DNA from 2 places in the Bradyrhizobium sp. UFLA06-06 genome. Region 1 is predicted to be linked to the other one. Evidence: riboswitches for the same ligand, from Rfam matches in the RefSeq annotation. Region 1 holds a riboswitch; the other holds the start of a gene.
The links. A riboswitch is a leader RNA that binds a small molecule or an ion and turns the genes downstream of it on or off. The one in region 1 is predicted to bind S-adenosylmethionine.
Positions count from the first base shown of each region.

Region 2: it holds a riboswitch for S-adenosylmethionine, as region 1 does, so the genes downstream of both, IF803_RS26145 (O-succinylhomoserine sulfhydrylase) here and metX (homoserine O-acetyltransferase MetX) in region 1, are expected to answer to the same signal.

Region 1 covers NZ_JADFUD010000049.1:579-11,459, reverse strand. Annotated here, with positions in the region: gene IF803_RS31050 (hypothetical protein) at 4-513, shown strand; gene IF803_RS31045 (Bug family tripartite tricarboxylate transporter substrate binding protein) at 821-1,810, shown strand; gene IF803_RS31040 (hypothetical protein) at 1,846-2,406, opposite strand; gene IF803_RS31035 (VOC family protein) at 2,919-3,353, opposite strand; gene IF803_RS31030 (prephenate/arogenate dehydrogenase family protein) at 3,444-4,376, opposite strand; gene hisC (histidinol-phosphate transaminase) at 4,381-5,478, opposite strand; gene IF803_RS31020 (chorismate mutase) at 5,578-6,426, opposite strand; SAM riboswitch at 6,601-6,680, shown strand; gene metX (homoserine O-acetyltransferase MetX) at 6,766-7,971, shown strand; gene metW (methionine biosynthesis protein MetW) at 7,968-8,633, shown strand; gene IF803_RS31005 (alpha/beta fold hydrolase) at 8,725-9,597, opposite strand; gene IF803_RS31000 (TIGR02594 family protein) at 9,829-10,494, shown strand; gene IF803_RS30995 (MOSC domain-containing protein) at 10,537-10,881, opposite strand, start outside.
Region 2 covers NZ_JADFUD010000034.1:26,885-37,765, forward strand. Annotated here, with positions in the region: gene pimA (dicarboxylate--CoA ligase PimA) at 1-1,530, shown strand, start outside; gene IF803_RS26125 (acetyl-CoA C-acyltransferase) at 1,527-2,714, shown strand; gene pimC (pimeloyl-CoA dehydrogenase large subunit) at 2,882-4,072, shown strand; gene pimD (pimeloyl-CoA dehydrogenase small subunit) at 4,258-5,403, shown strand; gene IF803_RS26140 (SDR family NAD(P)-dependent oxidoreductase) at 5,530-6,303, shown strand; gene IF803_RS26145 (O-succinylhomoserine sulfhydrylase) at 6,577-7,770, opposite strand; SAM riboswitch at 7,847-7,926, opposite strand; gene IF803_RS26150 (2'-deoxycytidine 5'-triphosphate deaminase) at 8,061-9,167, shown strand; gene IF803_RS26155 (hypothetical protein) at 9,459-10,508, shown strand; gene IF803_RS26160 (MATE family efflux transporter) at 10,638-10,881, shown strand, end outside.

The DNA.
Region 1 (10,881 bases):
CAGATGAGGATCGTGACCAGACCGAAGCAGAGGGCCGTGATCGCGCGCGAATTGATGATGGTCAGCCGCGCCGCGCATGTGCTGCAGCGGACCGGCCTGGCGATGGCCGGTGCCATGGCCGGCACGTTCGTCGCCGCCCAGCTCGCCAAGGGCCATGTCGCTGTCTTCGGCACGCTGATCTTCATCGCAACGACGATCGTGATCGGCGCCGCCGGTTTCTATCTCGGCATCGATATTCCCAAGCCCGCGATGCGCGGCACGGGGCGCATTGATGCCGTCGAGCTTATGAGCGCGGGCGGCATCTTCCTTGCCGCGCTGGCTGCGCTGGTGTCTGTCTACGGCATCGTGTTCGACGAAATTCCGCCGCGCGCCTGGGAGTTCGTGATCGGCTCCTGGTGGTTCGGTGGCGGCATCATGCTGGCGACCGCCGGCCTCGTCGGCCGTCAGCGGCCGGCGCAGAAGGCCGCCGCGATATCGGCGGGGCCGATCCGGGATCAACGGTTGCGGCGGTGAGCACGGTCGCGACGAGTGAATTCGAACGATCGCGCTCTCACTCCGTCACCCTGAGGTGGCCGCCTCTTCGGCGGCCCTCGAAGGGCGGCGGCCCGGCTGCGGCCGTGCATCCTTCGAGGCTCGCGTAGCGGCGCAGTTGCGCCGCTGTGCTCGCACCTCAGGATGACGGGGCTGACACCATTGCGCGCCTTGCCTCGACCAGTGCGTCGCAGCCTTCCGCTGCCACATTTCCCTGCTGCGCCAATCTGTCCCGTAGCTGCGACCGGCCGATGCGATACCCTCACCAAAAAATCGGGGAGGGACTTTAATGCCAGCGAAATTCACCCGCCGTCACGTCATCGCTGCCGGATCAGCGGCCGCCGCGATGCCCTTCCTGTCACGCGGAGCCTCGGCGCAAGCCGCCTGGCCCTCGCGGCAAATCCGCATGATCTGCAGCTACCCCGCCGGCGGGCAGACTGATCTCCTGGCGCGAGCCTTCGGCGAATTCATCGCAAGGCAAGTCGGGCAGACCGTCGTCATCGAGAACAAGGCGGGCGCCTCGGGCTCGATCGGCGCCGCCGAGGTGGCGCGCGCCGCGCCTGACGGTCACACCATCCTGTGCTCGATCTCGACCACTTACGTGATGAACCGCGCTATGATGAAGAACCCCGGCTACGACATGGACAAGGATCTGACGCTGGTCAGCGTGATCCCGGGCGCCGGGCTGCTGCTGGTCGCGAGCCCGAAATTGGGCGTCAAGACACTGGCGGAATTCGTCGCCTATGCGCGCAGCAGCGGCAAGGTGAATTTCGGCACCTACAGCGCGGGCTCCGCGCCGCACATGACGATCAACGAGCTCAACAAGCAGTATGGCCTCACCATCGAGCCGATCCATTATCGCGGCGAGGCGCCGATGTGGACCGGGCTTGCGGAAGGCACGCTCGATGTCGCGATGGGCAGCTACACCGCCGCGCAAACCGTGCTGCAGAGCAACCGGGGCGTCGTCTTCGGAGTTCACTCGAAGAAGGTCGACGCGATCCCCGAGATCAGGACGCTGCCCGAGCAGGGCGCGACGTCGAAGTTCTTCACCGTGAGCGGCTTCTCGGGCTGGGCGCTGCCGAAGGCGACGCCGCAGCCGATCGTCGATCGGCTGTCGGAGATTTGCGTCGCCGCCAATAGCGATCCGAAGGTGAAGGAGGTGCTCGCGACCTTCGTGCTGGAGCCCGCGATCGGCTTCAAGGACAGCAATGCGCTGTATCAGCGCGAATTGCCGGTCTGGATGGAGGCCGCGCAGTCACTCGGCCTGCCGCCGGCTTAAAGCGATCAGGAACTGAAGGATGGCTGCATCGGCGGTCACCATTCGTCGTAGAACCACTCCCTTGGGATTCGAGGTCGCGCCCTTGCGTATGGCGGGATAGACGTCCGCTCGGGCTTGCGCACGGCCGGAGCCGGCTGCGTCGGAGGCGGTGAGGCCTTCGGCTCGGAAACCTTCGCGAGTGCCCGTTTCATTTCTTCCTGGCTCGCCTTGAGTTCCTCAATGGCTTTGGAGTTCTCGCGGGCCATCTGTTGCTGGTTCGCCTTTAGTTGCTCGATATTTCGCTCAACATTCGCGAGGTCGCGTGCGATCGTTTGCAGCAGCTGCGTCTGATCGGGAGGGGCTGTGTTGGCTGTCGGCGCGGCGTCCTGCGGTGGTGCGGTCTGAGGCAACGGCGTCGCTTGGGGCGGAGCGGTGTCTGCCGCGGCGACCTGAACGGCAGGTGGAGCGGGCTGCGCCGGAGGCTGCGGATCATCCGGCGGCAATGCTGGAGTTGAAACGAGCTGCGGCGCCCAACGGGCGACAAGCAGCTTGGCTTCCCCGCCATATGACGATTGCAAAGCCAGGGCAGCGACAACGATACATGCTGCCACCGACAAGGCGGTGAGGGCTCGGAATATCGGTCTTCCGGGTCGCGATTGCAAGCCAGGTCCGGAAGAAGAGGGGCTGGGCCCGGAAGAAGCAGGGCTAGGTCCGACCGAGGGCGGGTTTGGCTGCACCGAAGGGCGGGACGCGGCATCGCGCTCCATTCTTGCGAGCTGTTCACTCAAGCGCGTGAGTTCTTCATCGGCGCGCGCAATCTGCCTGTGGGCTTCCGCGAGTCTTTCGTCGGCGCGCGCGCTCACGCTATCGTTCGATCCAGCTGGGTCCGGAGTGGGTGCGGAGTTCATTGACGTATCCCTTTCCGTGCAATGTCACCCAAGAGTACCGACTCGGCTATCCGTCAGGGGCGATCAGCCTCCAGCACTCGCTTCAGTCTTGTCCAAAGAATGGCCGGATGATAGCGCGCCTGAGGTCTCGTGATAATGGGGCGAGGTACCGGCAAGCCGACATCGGGGCAGGCTTGCGAGTTGTCCTTGGGGCAATGCAAAAGGTCCTGGCCAGCGTAGTCTCAGGCGTCCCGCTCCACCAACTCGAAGGTGATGCCCTCCGGGCCCTCGAACAGCCGGAGCTTCCGGCTGATGTAATCCATCTCGTCGCTCAGCATGGTGACACCGTTCGCCACCAGGTGCGCGGTGGCCGCCTCGATGTCGTCGACGCGGAAGGCGAGGTGATTGAAGCCCAGCCTTCGCAGATTGGTCGGGTGCACCCCCGGATCGGTCCCCGGGGGCGGGTCGAACTGGAGCAGCTGGATCTCGAAATCCGCTCCTTGGAGTGCGAGCGTGATGTGCTGCGCTCTCATGGCCGGCATGCCCATGTACCGGGCGGGAACGCCGCCGTCGATGGTCGCGACGTGGGTCTTCTTGAAGCCAAGCAGTGCGAAGAACGCGATCGCCGGGCCGGCATCTGCCACTGCGATCGTCACATGATCCGGACTGAGTATCATCTGATCGCTCCCTGTCATCAGTGACGCGCCGGCTTTCCTGCTGGAGGCTACCAGCTCGCTCCGTCCGCCGGTAGGCGGACCGAGCCCCGCCTACGTCTTCAAATTCGCATGCGGCCGGCCGAAGTCGGGCGCGGCGGAGTCCTGGCCGGTCTCGACGATGCCGCGGCGGATGGCGCGGGTGCGGGTGAAGTGGTCGAACAGCGCTTCGCCGTCGCCGCGCCGGATCGCGCGGGTCAGCTTCGACAGATCCTCGTTGAAGGTGCCGAGCATCTCGAGCACGGCGTCCTTGTTGGCCAGGAATACGTCGCGCCACATCGTCGGGTCCGAGGCCGCGATGCGGGTGAAGTCGCGGAAGCCTCCGGCGGAGAATTTGATGACCTCGGATTCCGTCACCTGCGCCAGCTCGTCGGCGGTGCCGACGATGGTGTAGGCGATCAGATGCGGCAGATGGCTGGTGATCGCGAGCACAAGGTCATGATGATCGGGCGTCATGACCTCGACCTTGGCGCCGAGCGCGGCCCAGAACGCGCGCAGCCGGTCGGTCGCCGCGGGATCGGTGCCTTCGGGCGGGGTGAGGATGCACCAGCGATTGATGAACAGCTCGGCGAAGCCGGAATCCGGCCCCGAATGCTCGGTGCCGGCCACCGGATGCGCCGGGACGAAGTGGACGCCGTCAGGCAGATGCGGCGCCATGTCCTTGACGACGGCGCCTTTCACCGAGCCGACGTCGGAGATGATGGCGCCGGGCTTGAGATGCCCGGCGATCTCGGCGGCGACCGGGCCGCAGGCGCCGACCGGGATACAGAGGATGACGAGGTCGGCATCCTTCACCGCCTCGATATTGGTCTCGACGACGCGATCGACGATGCTGAGCTCGGCGACGCGCGCACGCGTCTTCTCCGAGCGCGCGGTGGTCACAATCTCGCCGACCAGCCCTTGCGCGCGCGCGCCGCGCGCGATCGAGCCGCCGATCAGGCCGAAGCCGATCAGCGCGATGCGTTTGAAGAGCGGGGCGGTGGTCACGATGTCACTTTCCGGCCAGGAAGTCGCGCAGTCCCTCGACCACGAGGCGGTTGGCCTCCTCGGTGCCAATGGTCATGCGCAGCGCATGCGGCAGCTTGTAATTGTTGAGTGCGCGCAGCACGAGGCCGCGCCGTGTGAGATAGGCGTCGGCTTCCGCCGCGGTCTTGCCCTTGTCGGTCGGGAAGTGGATCAGCACGAAATTGGCGACGCTCGGCGTCACCTTCAGCCCGAGCTTGCCGATCTCCTCGGTCAGCCAGTTGCGCCATTGTTCGGTGTGGGTCCGCGACATCTGCACATGCGCCGTGTCCTCGATCGCCGCCACCGCCGCCAGCATCGCCGGTGTCGTGACGTTGAACGGACCGCGGATGCGGTTGCAGGCATCGACGATATGCGCGGGCCCGAACATCCAGCCGATCCGCAGCGCGGCAAGGCCGTGGATCTTCGAGAAGGTGTGCGTCACCACCGTGTTGTCGGTGGTCGCGACCAGCTCGATGCCGAGCTCGTAGTCGTTGCGCGAGACGTAGTCGGCATAGGCGGCATCGAGCACCAGCAGCACATGCGACGGCAGCGCGGCGCGCAGGCGCTTGACCTCGTCGAACGGGATGTAGGTGCCGGTCGGATTGTTCGGGTTGGCGAGCCAGACCAGTTTCGTGCGCGGCGTCACCACCTTGAGAATGGCGTCGACGTCGGCGGTGAAATTGGTCTCGGCCGCGATCACGTTCCTGGCGCCGTTCGCCATGGTGGCGATCGGGTAGACCAGGAAGCCGTGGGTGGTGGAGATCGCCTCGTCGCCGGGCGCGAGATAGGTGTGCGCCAAGAGATTGAGGATCTCGTCGGAGCCGGCGCCGCAGATGATGCGGTCGGGATCGAGCCCGTAGGCGCGGCCGATCGCCTCGCGCAGCACGCGCGAGGTGCCCTCCGGATAGTCCTCGAGATGGTCAGCCGCGGCCTCGTAGGCCGCGATCGCCTTCGGAGACGGACCGAACGGCGTCTCGTTGGCGGACAGCTTGAACACCTTGCGGCCCGGTTCCGGCACCGGGCTCTTGCCGGGCGTGTAGGGCGCAATATCGAGGATGCCGGGGTTCGGCACGGGGCGGGACATCATCAACTCCGAACAGAGCGTTTTCAAGCGAAGTGGACACCGGTTCGCGTGAAGAAAACGCGTCAAAACAAAAGCCTGGACGAGCGGCCGGCTGCTACTTCAGGTCCTGGCCGATCCGTTAGAGGGCACCGTATAGCGCGTTGCGTGGCTGCCGACGAGGGCCGACGAGCGCACTGAGGCGCCGGCCTTGATCAGGGCGAGCTTGATGGCCTCGAAATCGTGGCCGGTGACCGAGACCAGGAGCGCCGCGCCGTCGAAGGCGGTGTCGGGGACCGCGACGATCTCGGCGAGCGGCGCAAGCGCCCGGGCGACATCGGCGTTCCAGCCGGAGACGCGCACGCTCCAGGTCTGCACTTCGGTGACCATGGCGTCGTCGGCGACCCGCGAGATCACGAACACCGGCAGCGCAGCGGGATGGTCGGCGCGTTCGAGGAACGGCAGCCGCGCGATGATCTTCGGCGCGCCACTGGCCTCGAGCGCATTCCACCACGGCGTGCGGCTTGCGATCGCGGAGACCAGCGCGAGGTCGCCCTTCGACTTCGCCACCGCTTCGACCGCGGCCTGTGCGCTGAAATGCGAGACGTAAGGCACCACGAAGCCGAAGTGAAACCGCGCCGAGTCGCGCATGGCCGACTCGCCGACCGAAACATCGGCATGCACCGCGAACGGCGCCTGCACATAGGTGAAGGTCGAGATGATGACGCGCCAGATGCTCTCGATGGTGTCGAGCGGCAGGATGCCGCGATGACGCCGCACCAGTTCGCGCATCATGCTGGCCTCGCGCGCCGGGCGAAACGCCGAGCCGACCTCCTGGGTCTTCTTGACCTGGATCAGGCGGTCGATGATATCGCCGCGCGCCATCAGCAGGCGGTGAACCTGCTCGTCGATCGCATCGATCTCCTTGCGCAGATCCTGCAGCGAGGGCGGCGACGGGGGTGGGTTGGACATGCTCTCAAACCTTGTCGTCGGGGCGGCCCGTTGCCGCGTCGGACAGGGTCCCTGATTAGGAAAGACGGGCAGCGAAAGCAAAGAGAAACGTCGCAGGCGTGCCTTGCGCATTCGGTTAACCAATTGGCCGTGGGCAGGGCTGTCTTGACGCCGGGGGGCGTGGGGACTACGTTCCCTGCGTCCCGTGGTCATTTGAGCCGGCCGGCTTGCAGCCACGTTAAACAACTCGCTAAACAGGCCGGGGACCTTATCAGCTCCCGGCCGAACCTTTGTTCAGGCCGGGTTTTTTATTGGCCTGAGGTCCGTCGAGCCCTCCCGCGCGGAGGCAGGGTCGCCTAGATGAGCAACGTGCGTCCGATACCGAGCCCACAAACCCCGAGCGATGATCGCGCCCATGAGGCCGACCATCCGTCGTCACTGGTGGCGAAATTCGGGATGGACCAGCCGCTCAAGCTCGATTGCGGCGTCGATCTCGCACCGTTCCAGATCGCCTATCAGACCTATGGCGAGCTCAATGTCGACCGCTCCAACGCGATCCTGGTCTGCCACGCGCTGACCGGCGATCAGCACGTCAACAACATCCATCCCGTCACCGGCAAGCCCGGCTGGTGGGAGACCATGGTCGGCATCGGCCGGCCGATCGATCCCGATAAATACTTCATCATCTGCTCCAATGTGATCGGCGGCTGCATGGGCTCGACCGGCCCTGCGTCGCTGAACCCCGCGACCGGCAAGGTGTGGGGACTCGATTTCCCGATCATCACCATCCCCGACATGGTGCGCGCGCAGGCGATGCTGATCGATCGCCTCGGCATCACGACGCTGTTCTGCGTGGTCGGCGGCTCGATGGGCGGCATGCAGGTGCTGCAATGGACCGCGGCCTATCCGGAGCGCGTGTTCTCGACGCTCGCGATTGCCTGCTCGACGCGCCACTCGGCGCAGAACATCGCGTTCCACGAGCTCGGCCGCCAGGCCGTGATGGCCGATCCGGACTGGCGCGGCGGCCGCTATGTCGACGAGGACACCCATCCGCATCGCGGGCTCGCCGTGGCGCGGATGGCCGCGCACATCACCTATCTCTCGGACGCCGCGCTGCATCGCAAGTTCGGACGGCGGATGCAGGACCGCGAGCTGCCGACCTTCTCGTTCGATGCGGATTTCCAGGTCGAGAGCTATCTGCGCTACCAGGGCTCGTCCTTTGTCGAGCGCTTCGACGCCAACTCCTATCTCTATCTGACCCGCGCGATGGACTATTTCGACATCGCCGCCGACCACAACGGCGTGCTGGCGAAGGCGTTCACCGGCATCCAGACGCGGTTCTGCGTGGTGTCGTTCACCAGCGACTGGCTGTTTCCGACCTCGGAATCGCGCGCGCTGGTGCATGCGCTGAATGCGTCGAGCGCGCGGGTGTCGTTCGCCGAGATCGAGACCGACAGGGGGCACGACGCCTTCCTGCTCGACGTGCCCGAATTCCTCGACATCTCCCGCGCCTTCCTGCTGGCCGCAGGCAAGGCGCGCGGACTGAAGGACGACGGCCAGTCATGAGCATGCAGCAGACATTGCCCTTGCCGGGTATCGCGCCGGAGCGGACCGGCGGCCATCGCACCGATCATCTCCTGGTCGCCGACATGGTGCGGCCGGGCTCGCGCGTGCTCGATGTCGGCTGCGGCGATGGCGAATTGCTGCAGCTGTTGGAGAGCCGCGGCATCGACGGCCGCGGAATCGAGCTGTCACGCGAGGGCGTCAATGGCTGCGTCGCCAAGGGACTCGCCGTGGTGCAGGGCGATGCCGACACCGATCTCGTCAACTATCCCGACGATGCGTTCGACTACGTGATCTTGTCGCAGACCTTGCAGGCGACGCGACAGCCCAAGGTGGTGCTGGAAAATCTGCTGCGCATCGGCCAGCGCGCCATCGTCTCGTTCCCGAATTTCGGGTTCTGGAAGATGCGGCTGCAGCTCCTGATCGGCGGCCACATGCCGCGCACCGAGAATTTGCCGGCGAGCTGGTACGACACCTCGAACATCCATTTCTGCACCATCAAGGATTTCGTGCAGCTCTGCGAGGAGATCAATGTCAAGATGGAGCGCGCGGTGGCGCTCGATCTCTACGGCCGTCCGGTGCCGCTCAACCTGCCGTGGTGGGTGTGGAACATGTTCGGCGAGCAGGGCGTGTTCCTGCTCAGCCGGGGTGGGCAGGGGAAGTGACGTCATGGCGTCATTTCGGGGCACGCGAAGCGTGAACCCGGAATCTCGAGATTCCGGGTTCGATGCTGCGCATCGCCCCGGAATGACAGGACTACACCGGCGCCGCCACCAGCGACCGCGGATCGCGCGCCGGCCAGCGGCCGGCCTCGACCAGCGCGATGAAGCGCTCGACCATCTCGTTGAACAGCGCTGGCTCCTCGAGGTTGAGCACGTGACCCGACTTCGGGAAGAAGGAAAGCCCGGCGGCCGGCAGATGCTGCTTCAGGAACATGCTGGGGGCGATGCAATTGTCGTCCTCGTCGCCGCACAGGATCAGCGCCGGCGTCACGGCGCGCCTGATCGCGTCGGTCATGGTGTAGATCGAGGGTCGGCCGCCCTGGAAGCTGCGCATCGTATTGGCCGAGCCCCTGGCGTCGTGGCGGGCGAGCGCGGCGTAGAAGTCGGCGTGGCCGCGCGGATCCTTGACCAGGAACGGAATCCGGCTCGGCGCCTCGCGCGTCACCTTGGCGACCTCGACCGCGCCGATGGTCTCGTATTGCTCGGCATTGGCGCGGCACTGCGCGCGGAAGGCATCGAGATTCTCGAGGCTCGAGCCGGAGCCGACCGCGGCCAGCGTCATCGACAGCGCGCGCTCCGGCGCGTTGAGCGCGATCTGTAGCGACGAATAGGAGCCCATCGAGAGCCCGACGAAATGCGCCTTGGCGATGCCGAGATGATCGAGCACCGCGAGCGCGTCGGTATAGAAGTGCTGGTAGGTGTAGACGTCGGCGCTCGGCGGCACGTCGGACGGCGTGTAGCCGCGCGCCGAATAGGCGATGCAGCGGTGGCCGCGCGCGAAGTAGCGCATCTGCGGCTCCCAATTGGTGTGATCAGCGGCAAACTCGTGCAGGAAGATGATCGGGGTTCCGCTGCCGGCCTCTTCGAAATGGAGGCGGACATGATCTTTCGTCGTGGCGTAGGGCATTGAAATTCTCCTCTCGTTGGCCGCGTCCAGATTTGCAGTTAATTTTCAGGGCCGCAATGCGGCAGTTCCGGTTCCTTTCTCGTCATCGAATCATCGCGGAATGACCCAGAAATGGTTCCCGCTGCGCCGCATGAAATCTTCCTCGCGCCATCCCGATTTTCAAAACCACCGTCGCGTTCCCCCGGGAACGCGACGGGGAGTTGGGGGGCGTTACAGAGGATCTAGTGAAGTATGGTTCAGTTGCTTGCGTGTCGCCGGTCGCTTCGTGTTTTGGCGCTGGCTCTGTGTTCGCTCACTCTCGCAGTGATCTCCGCCGCTCCGGCATCCGCCCGTCCGCACCACTCACGTCACGCGCATTCGGCCCATGCCGGCCATCACGCGCGTCATTATGCCCGTCATCACTATCGGCACGCCGCGCGGCTGTCGCGCGCCGAGCGCCGCGCGCTCGCGCAGCCGGGTGGGATCATCGAAACCAACGCAGCGCCGTTGCCCGGCAGCGCTGACCCCGTGCCCAACACCGGCGGCGTCAGCGCGGCAGGTGGCTTCGGCTCGTCCGGCATCGTGGCCGAGGCGCGCCGCTATCTCGGCGGCAATCCGACCGACCGCTCCAGCCTGTGGTGCGCACGCTTCATGAACATGGTGCTGCAGCACACCGGCCATCGCGGCACCGGCTCCGACATGGCGAGCTCGTTCGCCAAATACGGTACGCGCGTTTCGGGACCGCAGGTCGGCGCCATTGCCGTGATGAGCCGCCGCGGCGGCGGCCATGTCGGCATCATCACCGGCGTCGATGCCAAGGGCAATCCGACCATGATCTCCGGCAACAGCGGCCACCGCGTCCGCGAGACGCCGGTCTCGCGCGGCCGGATCTACGCCTATGTGATGCCGACCAACTGACTCGTCGAAAGCGGGGCAGGGCGCGTATGCGCCTTGCCCGGCCTACGACGCGACAGGTCCCTCGGCGGCAATCGTGTCGCCGACGGCGGCGCCGCCATCGCTGATGATCTCGGCATAGATGCCGCATTCATTGTTGCCGAAGCGCTGCATCAGCGTGTTCGGCACCGAGAGGTCGCGTGCGCCGGTATCGGGATCGACATTGACCGCCGCACAGCGGGTGATGCGCTTCACCACCCTCGCCCGTGCGCTGCCGATCGCAATGGTCTGGTCGAGCAGGCTGGCTTCATGCCAGGCCGGCCAGCCCTCGACATAGAGATTGGCGCGGAAGCGCAGCGGATGGACCGGCGCCTGCACCATCTCCTCGATCGCCCGCAGGCTGGCCAGATT
Region 2 (10,881 bases), on a different contig from region 1:
TTCATGCGGGCCGGCTACGGCAAGGGCACGTCGGTCGCGCTGTTCCTCGGCAATTCGCCTGACCATCCGATCAATTTCTTCGGCGCGCTGAAAGCCGGCGCCCGCGTCGTGCATCTGTCGCCGCTCGACGGCGAGATCGCGCTGTCGCACAAGCTGTCCGATTCCGGCGCGCGGGTGCTGGTCACCAGCAATTTGTCGGCGCTGTTGCCGACCGCGCTGAAATTCCTCGCCAAGGGTCTGCTCGATCGTCTGATCGTCTGCGAGGACGACAATTGGGGCAAGGTCGGCACGCCGCAAACCGCGCTGCCCGACAATCCTGCTGTCATCACGCATCGCCAGTTCATCGACGGCGCGACCAAGCCGTCGCAATGGCCGGCGGTCGACGTCGAGGACGTCGCGCTGCTGCAATATACCGGCGGCACCACCGGCCTGCCCAAGGGCGCCATGCTCAGCCATGGCAATCTCACCGCGGCGGTGTCGATCTACGACGTCTGGGGCAAGCCCGGGCGGCTCGAACGCAACGCGATCGAGCGCGTGATCTGCGTGCTGCCGCTGTTTCACATCTACGCACTGACCGTCGTGCTGCTGTCGGCGATCCGGCGCGGCCATCTGATCTCGCTGCACCAGCGCTTCGACGTCGAGGCCGTGATGCGCGACATCGAGGTCAAGCGCGCGACGGTGTTTCCCGGCGTGCCGACGATGTGGATCGCGATCGCCTCGCTGCCCGATCTCGACAAGCGCGATCTCTCGTCGCTGGTGGTCGCCGGCTCCGGCGGCGCGCCGCTGCCGGTGGAGGTCGCGAAGATCTTCGAGCGCCGCGTCGGCATGAAGCTGAAGAGCGGCTGGGGCATGACCGAGACCTGCTCGCCCGGCACCGGCCATCCCAAGGAGGGGCCGGAGAAACCGGGCTCGATCGGGCTGATGCTGCCCGGCATCGAGATGGACGTGGTGTCGCTGGAGGATTCCACCAGGGTGATGCCGGTCGGCGAGGTCGGTGAAATCCGCATCCGCGGTCCGAACGTCACCAAGGGCTACTGGAACAGGCCGGCGGAGACGGCGGAGGCTTTCGTCGGCGACCGCTTCCTCACCGGCGACATCGGCTACATGGACGCCGACGGCTATTTCTATCTGGTCGACCGCAAGAAGGACATGATCATCTCCGGCGGCTTCAACGTCTATCCGCAGATGATCGAGCAGGCGATCTACACCCATCCCGCCGTGCAGGAGGTGATCGTGATCGGGATTCCCGACGATTACCGCGGTGAGGCGGCAAAGGCCTTCATCAAGCTGCGCGACGGGCAGCCGGCGTTCTCGATCGACGAGCTGCGCGCGTTCCTCACCGGCAAGGTGGGCAAGCATGAACTGCCGGCGGCGGTCGAGTTCGTCGACGAGCTGCCGCGAACCCCGGTCGGCAAGCTGTCGCGTCACGAATTGCGGCAGCAGCAGCCCAGGCCTTCTCAAACCAAGACTGCTAAAACCGAGACATCTCAATCCAAACCACAGCAGACTGCATCAGGATCCCGCTCATGACCGACGCCGTTATCGTCTCCACCGCCCGCACGCCGATCGGCAAGGCCTATCGCGGCGCGCTCAACGTCACCGAAGGCGCGACCTTGCTCGGGCACGCGATCGGCGAGGCTGTGGCGCGCGCCAAGGTCGATCCGAAGGAGATCGAGGACGTGGTGATGGGCGCGGCGATGCAGCAGGGCGCGACCGGCGGCAACATCGCGCGCAAGGCGCTGCTCCGCGCCGGGCTGCCGGTGAGCGTGGCCGGCACCACGATCGACCGCCAGTGCGCTTCCGGCCTGCAGGCGATCGCGCTTGCCGCGCGCTCGGTGATCTTCGACGGCGTCGAGATCGCGGTCGGCGGCGGCGGCGAGTCGATCTCGCTGGTGCAGAACGACAAGACGAATTCCTTCCACGCCCAGGATCCGGCGCTGCTCGAGATCAAGGGCGAGGTCTACATGCCCATGATCGACACCGCCGAGATCGTCGCCAAGCGCTACAACATCTCGCGCGAGAAGCAGGACGAGTATGGGCTGGAAAGCCAGCGCCGCACCGCGGCCGCGCAGCAGGGCGGCAAGTTCAAGGACGAGCTCGCGCCGATCACCACCATGATGGCGGTCACCGACAAGGCGACCGGTGCCGTCACGATGAAGGAGGTGACGCTGTCGCAGGACGAAGGTCCGCGGCCGGAGACCACGGCCGAAGGGCTTGCCAGCCTCAAGCCGGTGCGCGGCGAGGGCTTCACCATCACCGCCGGCAATGCCAGCCAGCTTTCGGACGGCGCCAGCGCCTCCGTGATCATGAGCGACAAGGAAGCCGCCAAGCGCGGCCTGAAGCCGCTCGGCATCTTCCGCGGCTTCGTCTCCGCCGGCTGCGAGCCGGACGAGATGGGCATCGGCCCGGTGTTCGCGGTGCCGCGGCTGCTGAAGCGCCATGGCCTCAAGGTCGACGACATCGATCTCTGGGAGCTCAACGAGGCGTTCGCGGTGCAGGTGCTCTATTGCCGCGACAAGCTCGGCATCGATCCGGAGAAGATCAACGTCAATGGCGGCGCGATCTCGGTCGGCCATCCCTACGGCATGTCGGGTGCGCGGCTCACCGGCCACGCGCTGATCGAGGGCCGCCGCCGCAAGGCCAAATACGCCGTCGTCACCATGTGCGTCGGTGGCGGCATGGGCGCGGCCGGCCTGTTCGAGGTGGTGCAGTAATTCACCGTCGTCCTGGCGAAAGCCAGGACCCATACCCCGCGGCCGGGGTAAGGGGCACGGACGGCAGTCGCCTTCGCAGGACAACGAAGGCCGGTGGTAATGGGTCCTGGCTTTCGCCAGGACGACAACGAAACAAGACGTTAGGTTTCGCTCAAAAGGAGGATCCGATGGATCTCGCTTTCACCAAGGAAGAGATAGCGTTTCGCGAGGAGGTGCGGGAGTTCTTCAAGAACAACGTGCCGCCGGAGACCCGGCGCAAGCTGCAGGAAGGCCGCCATCTGTCGAAGGACGAGATGGTCACCTGGTGGCGCATCCTCAACAAGAAGGGCTGGGGCGTCACCCACTGGCCGAAGGAATATGGCGGCACCGGCTGGAGCACCGTGCAGCACTACATCTTCAACGAAGAGCTGCAATCCTACCCCGCGCCGCAGCCGCTCGCCTTCGGCGTCAGCATGGTCGGCCCGGTCATCTACACCTTCGGCAACGAGAAGCAGAAGAAGGAATATCTGCCGCGGATTGCCAATGTCGACGACTGGTGGTGCCAGGGCTTCTCGGAGCCGGGCTCGGGTTCGGACCTTGCGTCGCTGAAGACCAAGGCCGAGCGCCGTGGCGACAAGTGGATCATCAACGGCCAGAAGACCTGGACCACGCTCGCCCAGCACGCCGACATGATCTTCTGCCTCTGCCGCACGGATCCGGGCGCGAAGAAGCAGATGGGCATCTCCTTCATCGTGTTCAGCATGAAGTCGAAGGGCGTCACCGTGCGCCCGATCCAGACCATCGACGGCGGCCACGAGGTCAACGAAGTGTTCTTCGACGACGTCGAGGTGCCCTACGAGAACCTGATCGGCGAGGAGAACAAGGGCTGGGATTACGCCAAATTCCTGCTCGGCAATGAGCGCACCGGCATCGCCCGGGTCGGCGTTTCGAAGGAGCGGCTGCGCCGCATCCGCGCGCTGGCGTCCAAGGTCGAGTCCGGCGGCCGTCCTGTGATCGAGGATCCGGCGTTCCGCGAGAAGCTCACGGCCTGCGAGATCGAGCTGAAGGCGCTCGAGCTGACCCAGCTCCGCGTCGTCGCCGACGAGGGCAAGCACGGCAAGGGCAAGCCCAATCCGGCGTCCTCGGTGCTCAAGATCAAGGGCTCGGAGATCCAGCAGACCACCACCGAGCTGTTGATGGAGATCATCGGCCCGTTCGCCGCGCCCTATGACGAGCACGGCGATGCCGGCTCGAACGAGAGCATGGATTGGACCGCGCAGATCGCGCCGAGCTACTTCAACAACCGCAAGGTTTCGATCTACGGCGGCTCCAACGAGATCCAGCGCAACATCATCAGCAAGGCCGTGCTGGGGCTTTGATCCTCTCTCCCTCTCCCCGCGCTTGCGGGGAGAGGGTTGGGGTGAGGAGCATCTCTCCGAGCAACGACTGTCGAGAGACCTGTACCCCCTCACCCGGATCGCTTCGCGATCCGACCTCTCCCCGCAAGCGGGGCGAGGTGAAGAGCCCCGGTTTGAACAACGATCAGTTAGTTAAGGGAACGAACATGGATTTTGATCTGTCCGAGGAGCAGCGGCTTCTCAAGGAGAGCGTCGACGGGTTGCTGGCGGATGCCTACGACTTCGATGCGCGCAAGAAGTACATGAAGGAGAAGGGCGGCTGGAGCAAAGCGCTCTGGGGCAAGCTCGCCGAGCAGGGCCTGCTTGGTCTGCCCTTCGCGGAGACCGACGGCGGCTTCGGCGCCGGCGCGGTCGAGACCATGATCGTGATGGAAGCGCTCGGCAAGGCGCTGGTGGTCGAGCCTTATCTCGCCACCGTCGTGGTCGCCGGCGGTTTCCTGCGCCATGGCGGCTCGGCCGAGCAGAAGGCCAAGTACATTCCCGGCATCATCGACGGCAGCAAGACCTTCGGCTTTGCCCAGCTCGAGAAGAACTCGCGCTACGATCTGTTCGACGTCGTGACCACGGCCAAGAAGAAGGGGGCCGGCTGGGTGATCGACGGCGAGAAGTTCGTCGTGCTCAACGGCGAGAACGCCGACACGCTGATCGTGACCGCGCGCACCAAGGGCGGCCAGCGCGACAAGACCGGCATCGGCGTGTTCCTGGTTCCGGCGGATGCCAAGGGCGTCACCAGGAAGGGCTATCCCACCCAGGACGGCCTGCATGCGGCCGACATCACCTTCACCAATGTCGAGGTCGGTGCTGACGCTGCGATCGGCGATCCCGAGAACGGCCTGCCCCTGATCGAACGCGTCGCCGACGAAGCCCGCATTGCGCTGTGCGCCGAAGCGGTCGGCGCGATGGACGAGTCGCTGAAGGAGACCGTCGAGTACATCAAGACCCGCAAGCAGTTCGGGGTTGCGATCGGCTCGTTCCAGAGCCTGCAGCACCGTGCCGCCGACATGTTCGTGGCGCTGGAGCAGGCCCGCAGCATGTCGATGTTCGCGACCATGGCGTCGGACTTCGACGATGCCAAGGAGCGTTCTTCAGCGGTTGCCGCTGCCAAGGTGCAGGTCGGCAAGTCCTTGAAGTTCGTCGGCCAGCAGTCGATCCAGCTTCATGGCGGCATCGGCATGACCATGGAAGCCAAGATCGGCCACTACTTCAAGCGGCTGACCATGATCGAGAACACGCTCGGCGACACCGACTACCACCTCCGTCGCGTCAGCGAGGGCGGCGGGTTGTTGGCTTGAGCCATCTCCGTCATTCCGGGGCTCGCGAAGCGAGAACCCGGAATCTCGCGCCGCAACCTCTGGATTCCGGGTTCGCGACTGCGTCGCGCCCCGGAATGACGTGCAAATAACAGGGAAACAACAACAATGAAAAACACCCCGTTCGATCTCACCGGCCAGGTCGCGGTCATCACCGGCTCGAGCCGCGGCATCGGCCGCTCCTCGGCCGAGCTCCTGGCCAAACTCGGCGCCAAGATCGTGATCTCCTCGCGCAAGGCGGACGCCTGCGAGGAAGTCGCCGACGGCATCAAGAAGGCGGGCGGCGATGCGCTCGTCATCCCCTGCAACATTTCACGCCGCAACGAGGTCGAGGCGCTGGTCTCGGGCACCATCAAGCATTACGGCAAGATCGACATCCTGGTCTGCAACGCCGCGGTGAACCCGTATTACGGCCCGCTGCTCGACATCACGGACGAGGCCTTCGACAAGATCATGGGCGCCAACGTCAAGAGCAACATCTGGCTCTGCTCGCAGACCATCCCGCAGATGGCCGAGCGCGGCAAAGGCTCGGTCGTGATCATCTCCTCGATCGGCGGCCTGCGCGGCTCGACGGTGATCGGCGCCTACGGCATCTCCAAGGCGGCCGACTTCGCGCTGTGCCGCAGCCTCGCCGGCGAATGGGGGCCGAAGGGCGTGCGCGTCAATTGCGTGGCGCCCGGCCTGGTGAAGACCGATTTCGCCCGCGCGCTGTGGGAGGATCCGGACAATCTGAAGCGCCGCACCGCATCGACGCCGCTCCGCCGCATCGGCGAGCCCGACGAGATCGCCGGCGCGGTGGCCTATCTCGCTTCCGACGCCTCGACCTTCATGACCGGCCAGACCATCGTGGTCGACGGCGGCGTCACGACGGCGGCGACGTAAGCGCCGTTCCTTCGCCTCCCCGCAAGCGCAGGGCTATCGCATTTCGTGGCGGTGCCCTCGTGGCCATCCTTCGAGACGCCCGCCTTCGGCGGGCTCCTCAGGATGAGGTCTTGTTTTGCGGCACAATAGTAGACCCTCATGGTGAGGAGCGCCGCTTGCGGCGCGTCTCGAACCATGAGGCCAAGCACTTGCGCGGTCGCCAAGGGCATATGCGATAGCCCTGCCCGCAAGCGGGAGAGGGGGCGCAGCCCGCTTGGCGCTTCTACATTTGCCTCAGACCCGCTCCAGTGCCCGCTCAAAATCCTCGATCAGGTCGTCGGGATGCTCGAGCCCGGCCGAGAAGCGAATAAAACCTTCGCTGATACCGAGCTCGGCGCGGGCCTCCGGCGCCAGGCGCTGATGCGTCGTGGTCGCGGGATGCGTGACCAGGCTCTTGGCATCGCCGAGATTGTTGGAGATGCGCGAGATCTTCAGCGCGTTGAGGCAGCGGAAGGCGCCGGCCTTGCCGTCCTTCACCTCGAAGCCGACCAGCGTCGAGCCGGCGCCCATCTGCTTCTTCACCGTCTCGGCCTGCGGATGGTCGGGGCGGCCCGGATAGACCAGCCGCGTGATCTTCGGATGCCTGGCCAGCGCCTCGGCGATCTTCGCCGCGTTCTCGGTCTGGGCGCGGACGCGGACGCCGAGCGTCTCCAGCCCCTTCAGCAGCACCCAGGCGTTGAACGGCGACAGCGACGGGCCGGTCTGGCGCATGAAATTGTGGATGTGCTCGGCGATGAAGGCTTCCGACGACAGGATGACGCCGCCGAGGCAGCGGCCCTGGCCGTCGATATGCTTGGTCGCGGAATAGACCACGACGTCGGCGCCGAGCGACAGCGGGCTCTGCCAGATCGGCGTCGCGAACACATTGTCGACGATCAGCCGGGCGCCGCCGCTATGCGCGATCTCTGCGATCGCGCCGATGTCGAGCACGTCGAGCGTCGGATTGGTCGGGCTCTCCAGGAAGAAGGTCTTGGTGTTCGGCCGCAAGGCCCGCTGCCACTGGTCGAGATCGAGGCCGTCGACCAGCGTCGTCTCGATGCCGTAGCGCGGCAACAGGTCCTGCACCACGTAGAGGCAGGAGCCGAACAGGGCTTTCGAGGCCACCACATGATCGCCGGCCTTCAGCGGCGCGAGGATCGCGGTGGTCACGGCGGCCATGCCGGTCGCGGTCGAGCGCGCGGCTTCCGCGCCCTCGAGCTCGATCATGCGGCGCTCGAACATCGCAATGGTCGGGTTGGAATAGCGCGAATAGATGAAGCCGGGGTCCTGGCCCTTGAAGCGCGCCTCGCATTGCTCGGCGGTGTCGTAGACGTAGCCCTGGGTGAGAAACAGCCCTTCCGACGTCTCCCCGAATTGCGAGCGCAGGGTGCCGCCGTGGACGAGGCGGGTTTCGGGACGAAAGTGGGCGGTACCTTCAGATTCAGACATGTGACCTCCGAGGTGGCCATTTCCCCTGGAAACTGGCCACAAAAAAACCGGCCTGGAGCAACCTCCACAAGCCGGGATCACACTGTCCCCGGCCTGTTTAGCGACTTATTTAACGTGGCTGCAAGCCGGCCGGCTCAAATCACCACGGGATAAGTGCAGCTGATATTCCCTCGCGCCCTTTCCGTCAAGACGGTCATCGGATAACCCGTAAAAGCCCATATTTTGGGGCTTGATGGCCGCCTGGAGTATGATTTTTGGGCCATCTCGAGGGATCGCCGAGGGACCGCATCGTGTCGTTCACGCTGGAAGATGAATCCAACGGAATCCTGCCCGACCGCATGATCGCGGAGATGGCGGAGGCCGGCCTCATTCTGCCCGCCTATGACTTCGTCGAGAGCCAGATCCAGCCGGCCAGCCTCGATCTGCGCCTTGGCGACATCGCCTACCGGGTCCGTGCCAGCTTCCTGCCGGGGCCCGATGCCACCGTCGCCGAGCGGATCGACGAGCTGAAGCTGCACGAGATCGATCTGTCCGACGGCGCGGTGCTGGAGACCAACTGCGTCTACATCGTGCCGCTGCTGGAGAGCCTGGCGCTGCCGCCGGAAATCGTGGCCGCGGCCAACCCGAAGAGCTCGACCGGACGGCTCGACGTATTCACCCGTGTGATTGCCGACGGCACCCGCCGCTTCGACATGATCGGCGCCGGCTATCACGGCCCGCTCTATGCCGAGATCAGCCCGAAGACGTTTCCCGTGCTGCTGCGCGAGGGGTCGCGGCTCAGCCAGGTCCGCTTCCGGATCGGCGAGGCGACGTTGACCGCCGACGAGCTCGATGCGCTGCATGCCGCCGAGCGGCTTGTCGATATCGACGATGCCGATCTCTCCGATGGCGTTGCGCTTTCCGTCGATCTCTCCGGCGAGAGCTCGGGCGGCTTCGTCGGGTATCGCGCCAAGCGCCACACCGGCGTGGTCGATGTCGATCGCCGCGGCGGCTATGCGGTCGACGATTTCTGGGAGCCGATCAAGGCCCGGCCCGACGGCAGCCTCATTCTCGATCCCGGCGAGTTCTACATCCTGGCGTCGAAAGAGGCGGTGCAGGTGCCGCCGGACTACGCCGCGGAGATGGTGCCGTTCGATCCGCTGGTCGGCGAATTCCGCGTCCACTATGCCGGCTTCTTCGATCCCGGCTTCGGCTATGCCGGCGCCGGCGGCAAGGGCGCGCGCGCCGTGCTGGAGGTGCGCTCGCGCGAGGTGCCATTCATCCTCGAGCATGGCCAGATCGTCGGCCGCCTCGTCTATGAACGGATGCTCGAGCGCCCCGACGCGCTGTACGGCCAGCGCATCGGCTCGAACTATCAGGCGCAGGGCCTGAAGCTGTCGAAACATTTTCGCGTGTAGCGGAATTCCTCCGCTGTCATTCCCCGCGAAAGCGGGGAATCCAGTACGCCGCGGCTTCTCGATCGGTCACACCGGCTCTGGAATAATGGATCGCCCGATCAAGTCGGGCGATGACACCGAGTGTGTAATTCCGTTTCGCGCGCGCTTAATTCCGTAGCCCGGATGAAGCGCTAGCGAAATCCGGGAGGCTGCATACGCGCATTGAGCTGCCCCGGATTGCGCTTCGCTGCATCCGGGCTACGATTGCGCGCGCGAGGCTTCATCTCGCCAACAAGAACAGCGGGAGCGGACATGACCGGAGAGCAGGACGCGCGCGAGGCTCAGTGGCGGAAGTGGCGCTGCGTCGCCGATCTCTATCACGCCTTCTTCACCGGGCTGATCCTCACCGTCGTCACGCGGCGCGGCACCGCTGATGCCGCGGAATTCGTCTTCCGCGTGTTTCGCCGCCAGCAGCAGGAACGCTTTCTCCCCGGCTTGAAGAAGCTCGGCCTCGACGGCCTGCCGCCGGCGGTCGCGGCCGCGCAGTATCATTATCTCTCCAACTGGATCGGCGGCGTGCATGTCGAATACATGTACGAGACCGACCGCAAGGCCTGGATCCGCTATCCGCCGCCGCGCTGGATCTGGAAGGGGACGGCGATCTGCGGCGTGCCCGGCGAGGTCTCGCGCGCGATGCTGCGCGGCTGGCACGCCAACAATGGCGTCGCGCTCGGGGATTTGCGGCTCGGCTTTGTCTGCACCAAGCAGAGTGTCGACGGCCAGGACGGCCTCGAAGGCTATTACTGCGAGTACGATCATCCGCTCGAGCTCGATCAGCGCCTCGTGTTCGCGCGCCATCTCGAGGCGCCACTGTTCGATTCCAGAACCGCGCCGGCGCTGCCGGTCGACAGCTGGCCGAAGCCGCGGCTGGAAAAGGCCTATCGCAACTACGCGATGGAATATGTGAAGACGGCCGCGCCGGTCATCGTGCAGGTGTTCGGCCCCGAGGATGCGAGCTATCTGCTGCATCTCACCGGCAAGCTGATCGGCATGCAGTATTATGACGAGGTCGCGCAGGCGCTCGGCGGGAGCCGTGGCCGTGCCACGGAATTTGCCGCATTCCTGCGCACTCTCTTCGAGTCGCAGGACGATGTCGCTGACATCACCGAATCCGAGGGCCAGTTCGAAATCCGCCAGCACGGCTGGAAGCTGATGGCCGACGTCGCCGACTATCATCCGGCCTGCGCCAGCGTGCTGACGGGCCTGTTCGAAGGGCTGGCCGCCGGCTGCGGGCGGCATATTCCGGTGCATCTGAAGCCGAATGGTGCCGCCGGCGCACCGTTCGTGTGGTCGATCGGCTAGCGCCAAGGTTCATCCGGGTTCACCTGCAATCGCGCAGGCCCCCCTTGCGCTCCGCGCACGTGGAATCCGCTGCTGCCATGGTAGGGAAACACCATGGCGCGGCTCCCCAGATCGCGCGTGGGAGTAGAAATGTCCGATCTCGGCCTCGCCGAAATTCCTGTCGACGAACAAGAGCGGCCGCTGCCGCCGCCGGTGACCAAGCCGGTGCGCAATGCGCTGCTCGACGGGCCGATCCTGCGCACGCTGTTGTGGCTCGCCTGGCCGAACGTGATCGCGCTCTCCGCCGGCACCTGCGTCGTCATCGCGGAGACTTCGTATATCGGCCGGCTCGGCGTCGAGTCGCTTGCGGCGATGGCGCTGGTGTTTCCCTGCG